Linked DNA regions of Dehalococcoides mccartyi 195. Each later gene encodes a partner of the first gene's protein in a complex. Links are inferred from orthologs where the notes say so. Each region holds a gene or a part of one and is shown in the gene's direction. Other genes may lie near its edges.

The links. The genes of interacting proteins can lie anywhere in the genome.
Region 2: rny (region 1) and DET_RS05045 share a complex: the UniProt entries of both Bacillus subtilis proteins name them as parts of the possible RNA degradosome complex. The link is inferred for Dehalococcoides mccartyi 195 from one-to-one orthologs.

Annotation. Positions count from the first base shown.
Region 1 is NC_002936.3:1,440,141-1,444,812, forward strand. Bases 1-2,862 are described here. They hold rny (ribonuclease Y), read left to right. Parts: upstream 1-570; coding sequence 571-2,154; downstream 2,155-2,862. Other genes in these bases: DET_RS08210 (regulatory protein RecX), read left to right, coding at 1-499; DET_RS08220 (TIGR00282 family metallophosphoesterase), read left to right, coding at 2,166-2,862. In the rest of the region: more of DET_RS08220, read left to right, coding at 2,863-2,936; DET_RS08225 (PHP domain-containing protein), read left to right, coding at 2,939-3,802; DET_RS08230 (glycerol-3-phosphate acyltransferase), read left to right, coding at 3,799-4,500; DET_RS08235 (endonuclease III domain-containing protein), read right to left, coding at 4,551-4,672. UniProt on the Bacillus subtilis protein: Endoribonuclease that initiates mRNA decay. Initiates the decay of all SAM-dependent riboswitches, such as yitJ riboswitch. Involved in processing of the gapA operon mRNA, it cleaves between cggR and gapA.
Region 2 is NC_002936.3:888,329-891,872, forward strand. The notes cover bases 553-3,544. They hold DET_RS05045 (polyribonucleotide nucleotidyltransferase), read left to right. Parts: upstream 553-963; coding sequence 964-3,126; downstream 3,127-3,544. Other genes in these bases: rpsO (30S ribosomal protein S15), read left to right, coding at 659-922; dapB (4-hydroxy-tetrahydrodipicolinate reductase), read left to right, coding at 3,143-3,544. Outside these bases: DET_RS05030 (DEAD/DEAH box helicase), read right to left, coding at 1-171; DET_RS05035 (DUF503 domain-containing protein), read right to left, coding at 183-479. UniProt on the Bacillus subtilis protein: Involved in mRNA degradation. Catalyzes the phosphorolysis of single-stranded polyribonucleotides processively in the 3'- to 5'-direction. Necessary for competence development in Bacillus subtilis.

The DNA of each region.
Region 1 (4,672 bases):
GATTGAAACCTTAAAGCTCATTGATGACTGCCAAAGCTGTTACGAAGCTGCTTTGGGGTATCTGTCCTATCGCCCCCGCAGCCAGTCTGAGCTGGCCCAGAAACTGGTTAAGCGGGGATTTTGCAGCCGGGATATTGACTCCATACTGGCCAAGCTGAAGGAGCAGGGGCTGGTAGATGACCAGGCTTTTGCCCAGTTCTGGCATGAAAACCGCCAGTCATTCCGTCCCCGCAGCCGCAGCCTGACTTCACAGGAACTCAAGAAAAAGGGTATATCTAATGAGATAATTGAAAACGTGGTAAACACTGTTGATGACGTGGACAGTGCTTACCGGGCAGCCCTGACCAAGGCAAAAAACCTGCCCAAAGATAATTACCACCTGTTCCGCCAGCGCCTCAGCCAGTATTTGCTGCGCCGCGGATTCGGCTACGAGGTAATTAACCGTACCGTTTCCCGCCTGTGGGATGAATGCGGAAACGGTAACACAGACGAATTGTAAGTCTTACATAGTTACGGCTCTCTGATACCCCCGTTGAAGAGAGCTTCTAAAAGAAAGGGGTTTATATATATATGTTGGAATTCTTTATGGAGACAGCGCCGACAACAACTACCGGCCTGCCTTTATCTGCCATTCTGGCCATCTTTTTCAGTTTTATTATAGGTATTGTCTTCGGCGGTATGGCCCTGTTTGTATTCAGGGGCTTTATTATGAACCGCCAGCTCCGTATCGCCCAGCGCAAAGCAACCAAAATGCTGGCGGACTCCAAAGTGGAAGCTAAAGATGTGCTGGTGGAAGCCAAGCGCGAAGCTGACAAGGCCCGCAATTCCGCCGAAGCTGAACTTAAAGAACGCCGTTCTGAACTGGCCAAGCAGGAAAACCGGGTTATGCAGAAGACCGAAGCCCTGGACCGCAAGCTTGAAAACCTGGAACAGCGGGAACAGTCCTTAACCAACCGGGAAAAAAGTATTGATGAAACACAGTCCCAGATTGAAGAAATACGGACAGCCGAACTGAAGCGTCTGGAAGAAGTGGCCAGCATGACCACTGAACAGGCCAAGTCAAGTTTGCTTGAGATGCTGGAAGGCGAAATGCAGCAGGAAACCTCCCGCCGATTGCGTGAGTGGGAGATAAAAATCAAGGCTGAAGCGGATGAAAAAGCCCGGGAGATTGTTTCCCAGGCTATCCAGCGCTGTGCCTCTGACGTAGTTACCGAAACCACTACCAATGTCGTACCCCTGCCCAGCGATGAAATGAAGGGCAGGCTGATTGGCCGCGAAGGCCGCAATATACGGGCGCTGGAACAGGCAACCGGAGTAGACCTTATTATAGATGACACCCCGGAGGCAGTTACTATCTCCAGTTTTGACCCGGTACGGCGGGAAATTGCCAGACAGGCACTTTCCAAACTTATTATTGACGGGCGTATCCACCCGGCCCGCATTGAAGAAGTGGTAGCAAAAGCCAAAGAGGAAGTGGAAGCCGCCATGATAGCTTCCGGCGAACAGGCCGCCTATCAGGCAGGCGTTCACGGACTGCGGCCTGAAATCATAAAGGTAATGGGGCGGCTGAAATACCGCACCAGTTACGGCCAGAACGTGCTTCAGCACAGTATAGAGGTAGCCCAGATGTCCGGCATGATAGGCAGCGAGCTGGGGGTAAATGTTACCCTTGCCAGACGGGCCGGCTTCCTGCATGACATAGGCAAAGCGGTTGACCGTGACGTGGAAGGCACCCATACCCAGATAGGCGCAGACATGGTCAAGCAGTGGGAAAAATCACCCGAAGTTATCAAGGGTGTGGCTGAACACCACTTTGACACCCCCACCGTTTCCATCTGGGGTTTTATCGTATCTGCCGCAGATGCCATTTCTTCGGCCAGACCCGGTGCCCGCCGCGAATCACTGGAAAACTACATCAAACGCCTCAAGGCTCTTGAAGAGATTGCCGACAGCTTCAAAGGGGTTGAAAAATCCTTTGCCATACAGGCAGGGCGCGAAGTGCGCATCATGGTCAAACCTGAGGAGATTGATGACCTGGGTGCTATGCGGCTGGCCAGAGATATAGTCAAGAAGATTGAAGACGGGCTGGAGTACCCCGGACAGATTAAGGTTACTGTTATCCGGGAAACCCGGTCTGTAGACTTTGCCAAGTAGGGCAGGTAGTAATGAAGATACTGGTAATCGGTGATGTCATCGGCAAGCCGGGGCGGGATGCCCTGCGGGATATCTTGCCGGGACTGAAACAGGAATACAAGATAGATTTTACCATTGTAAACGGAGAAAATACGGCCGGGGGGATTGGCATAACCCCGGCCACTGCCCAGGACCTGATTTCGGCCGGGGCAGACGTAATCACCACCGGCAACCACGTCTGGAAGCACCGTGACATAGCCACGGTGATGGACGAGGAGAGCCTGCCGGTTATCCGCCCTTTAAACTACCCTCCGGGCGTACCCGGACAGGGTTATGTCCTTAAAGACAAGGTTTTAGTGGTAAACCTGATGGGGCGTACCTTTATGTACGATATAGACTGCCCCTTCCGCAGTATTGATGCCCTGCTGTGCAAACTGAATTTCAAACCGGCTGCCATTATTGTGGATTTCCATGCCGAAGCCACCTCTGAAAAAATGGCGCTGGGTTTCTATCTGGACGGGAGGGTAAGTGCCGTTCTTGGCACCCATACCCATGTGGCCACCTGTGATACCCGTTTGCTGCCCAAAAACACCGCCTATGTCAGTGATATAGGCATGGTAGGGCCTATTGATTCCATAATAGGGGACGAACCGGATGCGGTTATCCAGCGTTTCCTGACCGGCATACCCGGCCGCCTGAGTGTAGCCCAGGGCAGGGTCATGCTGAATGCCGTGGTAGTCACCGTAAATACCAAAACCGGACTGGCCACAGGTATAGAACGCATTTACAGGGAGATAAGCTAAACATGTCTTCCAAAGTAGATTTGCATATCCACACCACCGTTTCAGACGGTGTCCACTCACCAGAGAATATTGTTGCCAAAGCCGCCAAAGTCAATATGGAGTATATTGCCATATGTGACCATGACAATCTGGGCGGGGTTGGCATTGCCATAGAAGCCACCCGTAGGTACCCCAAACTAAGGGTCATACCCGGCGTGGAGATAAGCACCGACTACAGCGGCGGGGATGTCCATATTCTGGGGTATTTTGTAGATTACCAAGACCCGGTTCTGAATGATACCCTGACCGAAATGCGCCGCTCCAGAGTGGAACGCGCCCGTGATATGGTCATAAAGCTTAACGGGCTGGGTATGGAAATAAGCTGGCAGAGGGTTTCGGAAATTGCCGGTGAAGGTACAGTGGGACGGCCGCATATTGCCACCGCCATGCTTGAAAAAGGCTATATCCAGAACATGGGCGAGGCTTTTGACAAGTACATAGGGCGGGGAGGGCCTGCCTATGTGGAGCGGATAAAAATGAACCCCGAAGAAGCGGTCCGGCTGGTACTTTCCTGCGGGGGCATACCGGTCATGGCTCACCCCCTGACCATAATGGACCATGAGCCTATGGTGGAACGGCTGGTTCAGGCCGGGCTGATGGGCCTTGAATGCCACTACGGGGGGTTTAACCCCCAGCAGATAGACGGGCTGGTAAAGCTGGCTGGCAAACACCACCTGCTCACTACCGGCGGCAGCGATTATCACGGTCTGGACGAACTTACCGAAACACCCATCGGCGGGGCGGAAGTACCCTTGCAGGATGCCAAAAAGCTGATTGCCAAAGCCCGCCAAATAAAGGCCAAAGGGCTGGCGGAGGATATGGAATGAGCCTGGTATTTATAATCATGGCCATAGCCGGTTATCTGGTAGGGGCTATCCCCATGGCCTACCTGCTTTCCCGCTGGCGCAGGGGCATAGATATACGCCGTTACGGCAGCGGCAATGTGGGGGCTTCCAATGTTGTTAAAACCGCCGGCAAGAGGCTGGGGCTGGCTGTTTTTATTTTTGATGTTTCAAAAGGGGCTGTGATGATACTCCTGTCCGGCGCTTTGGGACTGGCGCTCTGGCAGCAAATAGTAGTCGGTTTGTTTACTATTGCCGGGCATAACTGGCCGGTCTTTCTCCGCTTTAACGGGGGGAGGGGTATTGCCACCTCACTGGGAGTGGCTCTGGTAATGGCACCCGTTCCGGCTTTGATAGCTTTGGGAACAGCCATCGCCTTTGGTCTCTTCAAAAAAATGGCTCCGGGGGTGTTTCTGGGGGTGGCCGCACTGCCGTTTATGTCAGGCTATTTTCACGGGTTTTTTGGCATCCGGGAATACCAGACTATTAGCTGGGGCTTTATAGGAATTTTTCTAATCATGGTTACCCGCCGCCTGATGGCACCTGACAATGAATATGCCCATACCGTTTCCAAAGCCGAGCTGATATTTAACCGCATGTTTCTTGACCGGGATATAAGAAGCCGCTCCGTCTGGATAAACCGGAATTCTGCCCCCGCTGAGGAAAGCCCGAATATTTTATAATCCTGTTTTGCCTAAGCAAAGAATATTTCCGCAGGCAACTGCCCGGTCTATCAGTTAAAGCCGCAGATAGTTTTCAGCACGCACCCCTGACACACAGGCTTGACCCTGCAATGCTCTTTGGCATGCCTGACTACTAGGGCATGGTATTCGTTAAAAACCGCGGCATCAGCCG
Region 2 (3,544 bases), 550 kb from region 1 along the record:
GTACAAGGGCAAAATCCGTTTTTTCCTGAGGCGTGCATCTATCCGGGGCAACAGCGGGGCGTCAGTTCTGGCATATTCCGCCGGACGGTATGGCAGGCGTTCAATATGGGCTATCTGCTCCTGATAATCAGGCAGGGACGCAATGTAGGCTAAAAATTCGGTAGTTTCCAAAAGCCTTTATCCTAAACCGCCATTATTTCAATCTGAAAATCACGTATAACCACATCAAACCCGCCATCAGTCACAAAAGCCAATACTTTATTCAGTAACTGGTCAGCCACCACAGCACTGTTGCTGATACAGCTTATACCAATAACCGCCGTCTTCCATCTGTCCATTTCTTCGGCTTCGGCTACCGAAAGATTAAAACGGTTTTGCAACTGCCTGATTAACGGCTGAATAATCTGGCGTTTGCCCTTCAGCGAGGTATTTTCAGGCAAGTCCAGCCACAGTTTTAATATACCGGCGTGCAAACTCACCCAAACACCTCTTTTAAAGCCCTTAAATGAATATAGCGTTACCCATATATTACGTCAAGTAAACACTTGCCGGAATATGGTATATTATACCTAAATATAGCGCATTTGTTTTACAACACAGGTACAGTGTGATATAATTTTGACTTTAAATTGAGTAGAATAACATAAGGGGAATAAGTTTGGACAAACAGGAAAAATCTCTGATTATCAACGAATTCAAAAAGAGCGAAAACGATACCGGCTCTACTGAAGTGCAGGTAGCCTTGCTCACTGCCCGTATTCACCAGTTAACCACCCACATGATTGCTAATAAACATGACTTTCATACCAAGAGAAGCCTGCTTACTTTGGTTGGCCGCCGCCGCCGCTTGCTCTCATACATGCGCAACAATAACGGGGCCGGTTATCAGGAGCTTATTGCCAATCTTGGCCTTAGAAAATAAATATTGCCAAAGGCAAATAACCCTGTAAGGAGATTACGTTATTGATAACTGCCAACTCATTTGAACGAACTATTGGCGGCAGAAAACTTACTATAGAGAGCGGGAAAATGGCCCGCCTTGCAGATGCCGCAGTAACTATCCGCTATGCGGATACCGAATTACTGGTAACACTTTGTGCTGCCAAAAAACCGCGCGAAGGGGTGGATTTCCTCCCCCTGACTATAGACTACGAAGAGCGGATGTATGCCGCAGGCAAAATCCCCGGCGGGTTTATCCGCCGCGAAGGACGCCCCAGTGAACAGGCTATTTTGGCCGGACGTCTGACAGACAGACCTCTCCGCCCCCTTCTCCCCAAGGAGTGGCGGAATGAACTTCAGATTATTATCACCGTAATTGCCTCAGACAAGGAAAATGACGCTGATATCTGGGGTGTGGTAGGTGCTTCAACCGTTCTTACCATGTCACAAATACCCTACGAAGGCCCGGTGGGAGCCAGCCGCGTAGGTTATACAAACGGCGAATTCGTGCTTAACCCCACCTTTGCCCAGCTGGAACAAAGCCAGATGGATTTGGTGGTAGTCAGCACCCGTAAAGCCGTAGTTATGATTGAAGCCGGGTCTAAGGAAATTCCCGAAGACCTTATGATTAAAGCGATTGAGTTTGCCCATCAGGCAAATCAGGAGCTTATTGACCTGCAGGATGAAATCCGCGCCAAGCTGGGCAAGGAAAAACTGCCGGTGCCGGTGCTGGAAATACCCGAAGAAGTCAAAGCAGCGGTAGCCGCCTTTGTAAAAGGGCGAGTAAACGAAGCCCTGAGCCATCAGGATAAAACCCTCCGTGAAAATGCGGTTGAAGCCCTTCAGAGCGAACTGGTTGAAGCTTTGGCAGAGACATATGCCGAAGGCGATATTCTGGCCGCTTATGATAAAGAAATCAAAAAGGCTATCCGCTCAACTATACTTGAAAAAGATATCAGGGTAAACGGACGGGGTATTAAGCAGCTCCGCCAGCTGGACGCTGAAACAGGTATTCTGCCCCGCGTTCACGGTTCAGCTTTGTTCACCCGGGGTGATACCCAGGTTATGGCCATTACCACACTGGGTTCTTTGCAGGAAGCCCAGCAGCTGGACGGCTTGAGTGCCGAAGATACCAAGCGTTTTATGCTTCACTATAATTTTGCCCCCTTCTCTACCGGTGAAGTTAAGCGTTCCGGCTCCCCCGGACGGCGTGAAATCGGTCATGGTGCTTTAGCTGAAAGGGCTTTGGTGCCTGTCCTGCCCACTCCCGAAGAATTTCCCTATACCATTCGTATGGTAGCTGACGTAGTCGGTTCATCAGGCTCTACTTCTATGGGCAGTGTCTGTTCGTCCAGTTTGTCACTTATGGATGCAGGTGTACCAGTTAAAAAAGCTGTTGCCGGTATTTCCATCGGCCTTATTACCGGTGAAAATGATACCTACTGCACCATTACTGATATTGAAGGTATTGAAGATAACTACGGCGATATGGATTTCAAAGTTGCCGGTACCCGTGACGGCATAACCGCCATACAGGTGGATATGAAAGTCAAGGGTATCAGCTTTGACGTTATCCGTGACGCTATCTACCAGGCCAAAGAAGCCCGCTATACCATACTGGAAGTAATGGACAAGGCTCTTGCCCAGCCCAAGACCGAGCTTAGCCCTTACGCCCCCAGAATGTACAAGATAAGCATTGACCCCTCCAAGATTGGCAGTGTTATCGGCAGCGGCGGCAAGACCATCCGCTCTATTATTGAGCAGACCAATACCACCGTTGATATTGAAAATGACGGCACAGTGGTCATCGGTGCTACTGACGAAGCTTCGGCCCAAAAAGCTATAAAGATAATTGAAGACCTGACCAAAGATGTAGAAGCCGGCAGTGTTTATACCGGTAAAGTTACCCGGATAATGACCTTTGGTGCTTTTGTTGAAATCCTGCCCGGCAAAGAGGGCATGGTACACATAAGCGAACTGGCCGACCACAGAGTGGAAAAAGTGGAAGACGTAGTTAAAGTGGGTGACGAAATAACAGTAAAGGTAACTGAGATTGATTCACAGGGCAGAATAAACCTGTCACGCCGGGTCATTCTCAATCCCAATGCTGTTCCCATCTCCCGCAACCGTGATTCCCAGCCGCGCCGTTCCGGGCCTTTCCGCCCTCAAGACCGGTCTAACTCATAATATATTAGGAGGCGCTATGACACCTATAAAGGTTGTAGTTCACGGTGCCTCAGGCAAAATGGGCCAGGAGGTCTTAAAGACCCTGTGCCAGGAAAATAACCTTCTTCCGGTGGGAGCAGTGGACATACGGGCAAAAAGCCCTGCCCTGCCCCTGCCGGACGGAAGCGGCTCTATCCCCTATTCGGCAGACCTCTCTTCCGTTCTTTCGCAGACCAAGCCGGATGTAATGGTAGATTTTACTATTGCCAAAGCTTCCATGCCTGCTATCCGCATTGCCGCCGCCCACAAGGTTAATCTGGTTATAGGCACTACCGGCTTTTCGCCTGAGGAAATATCAGAAATTGAACAGCTGGCTAAAACTAATGATATCGGCATTATAGTTGCACCCAACTTTGCCCTTGGTGCTATAATAATGGTT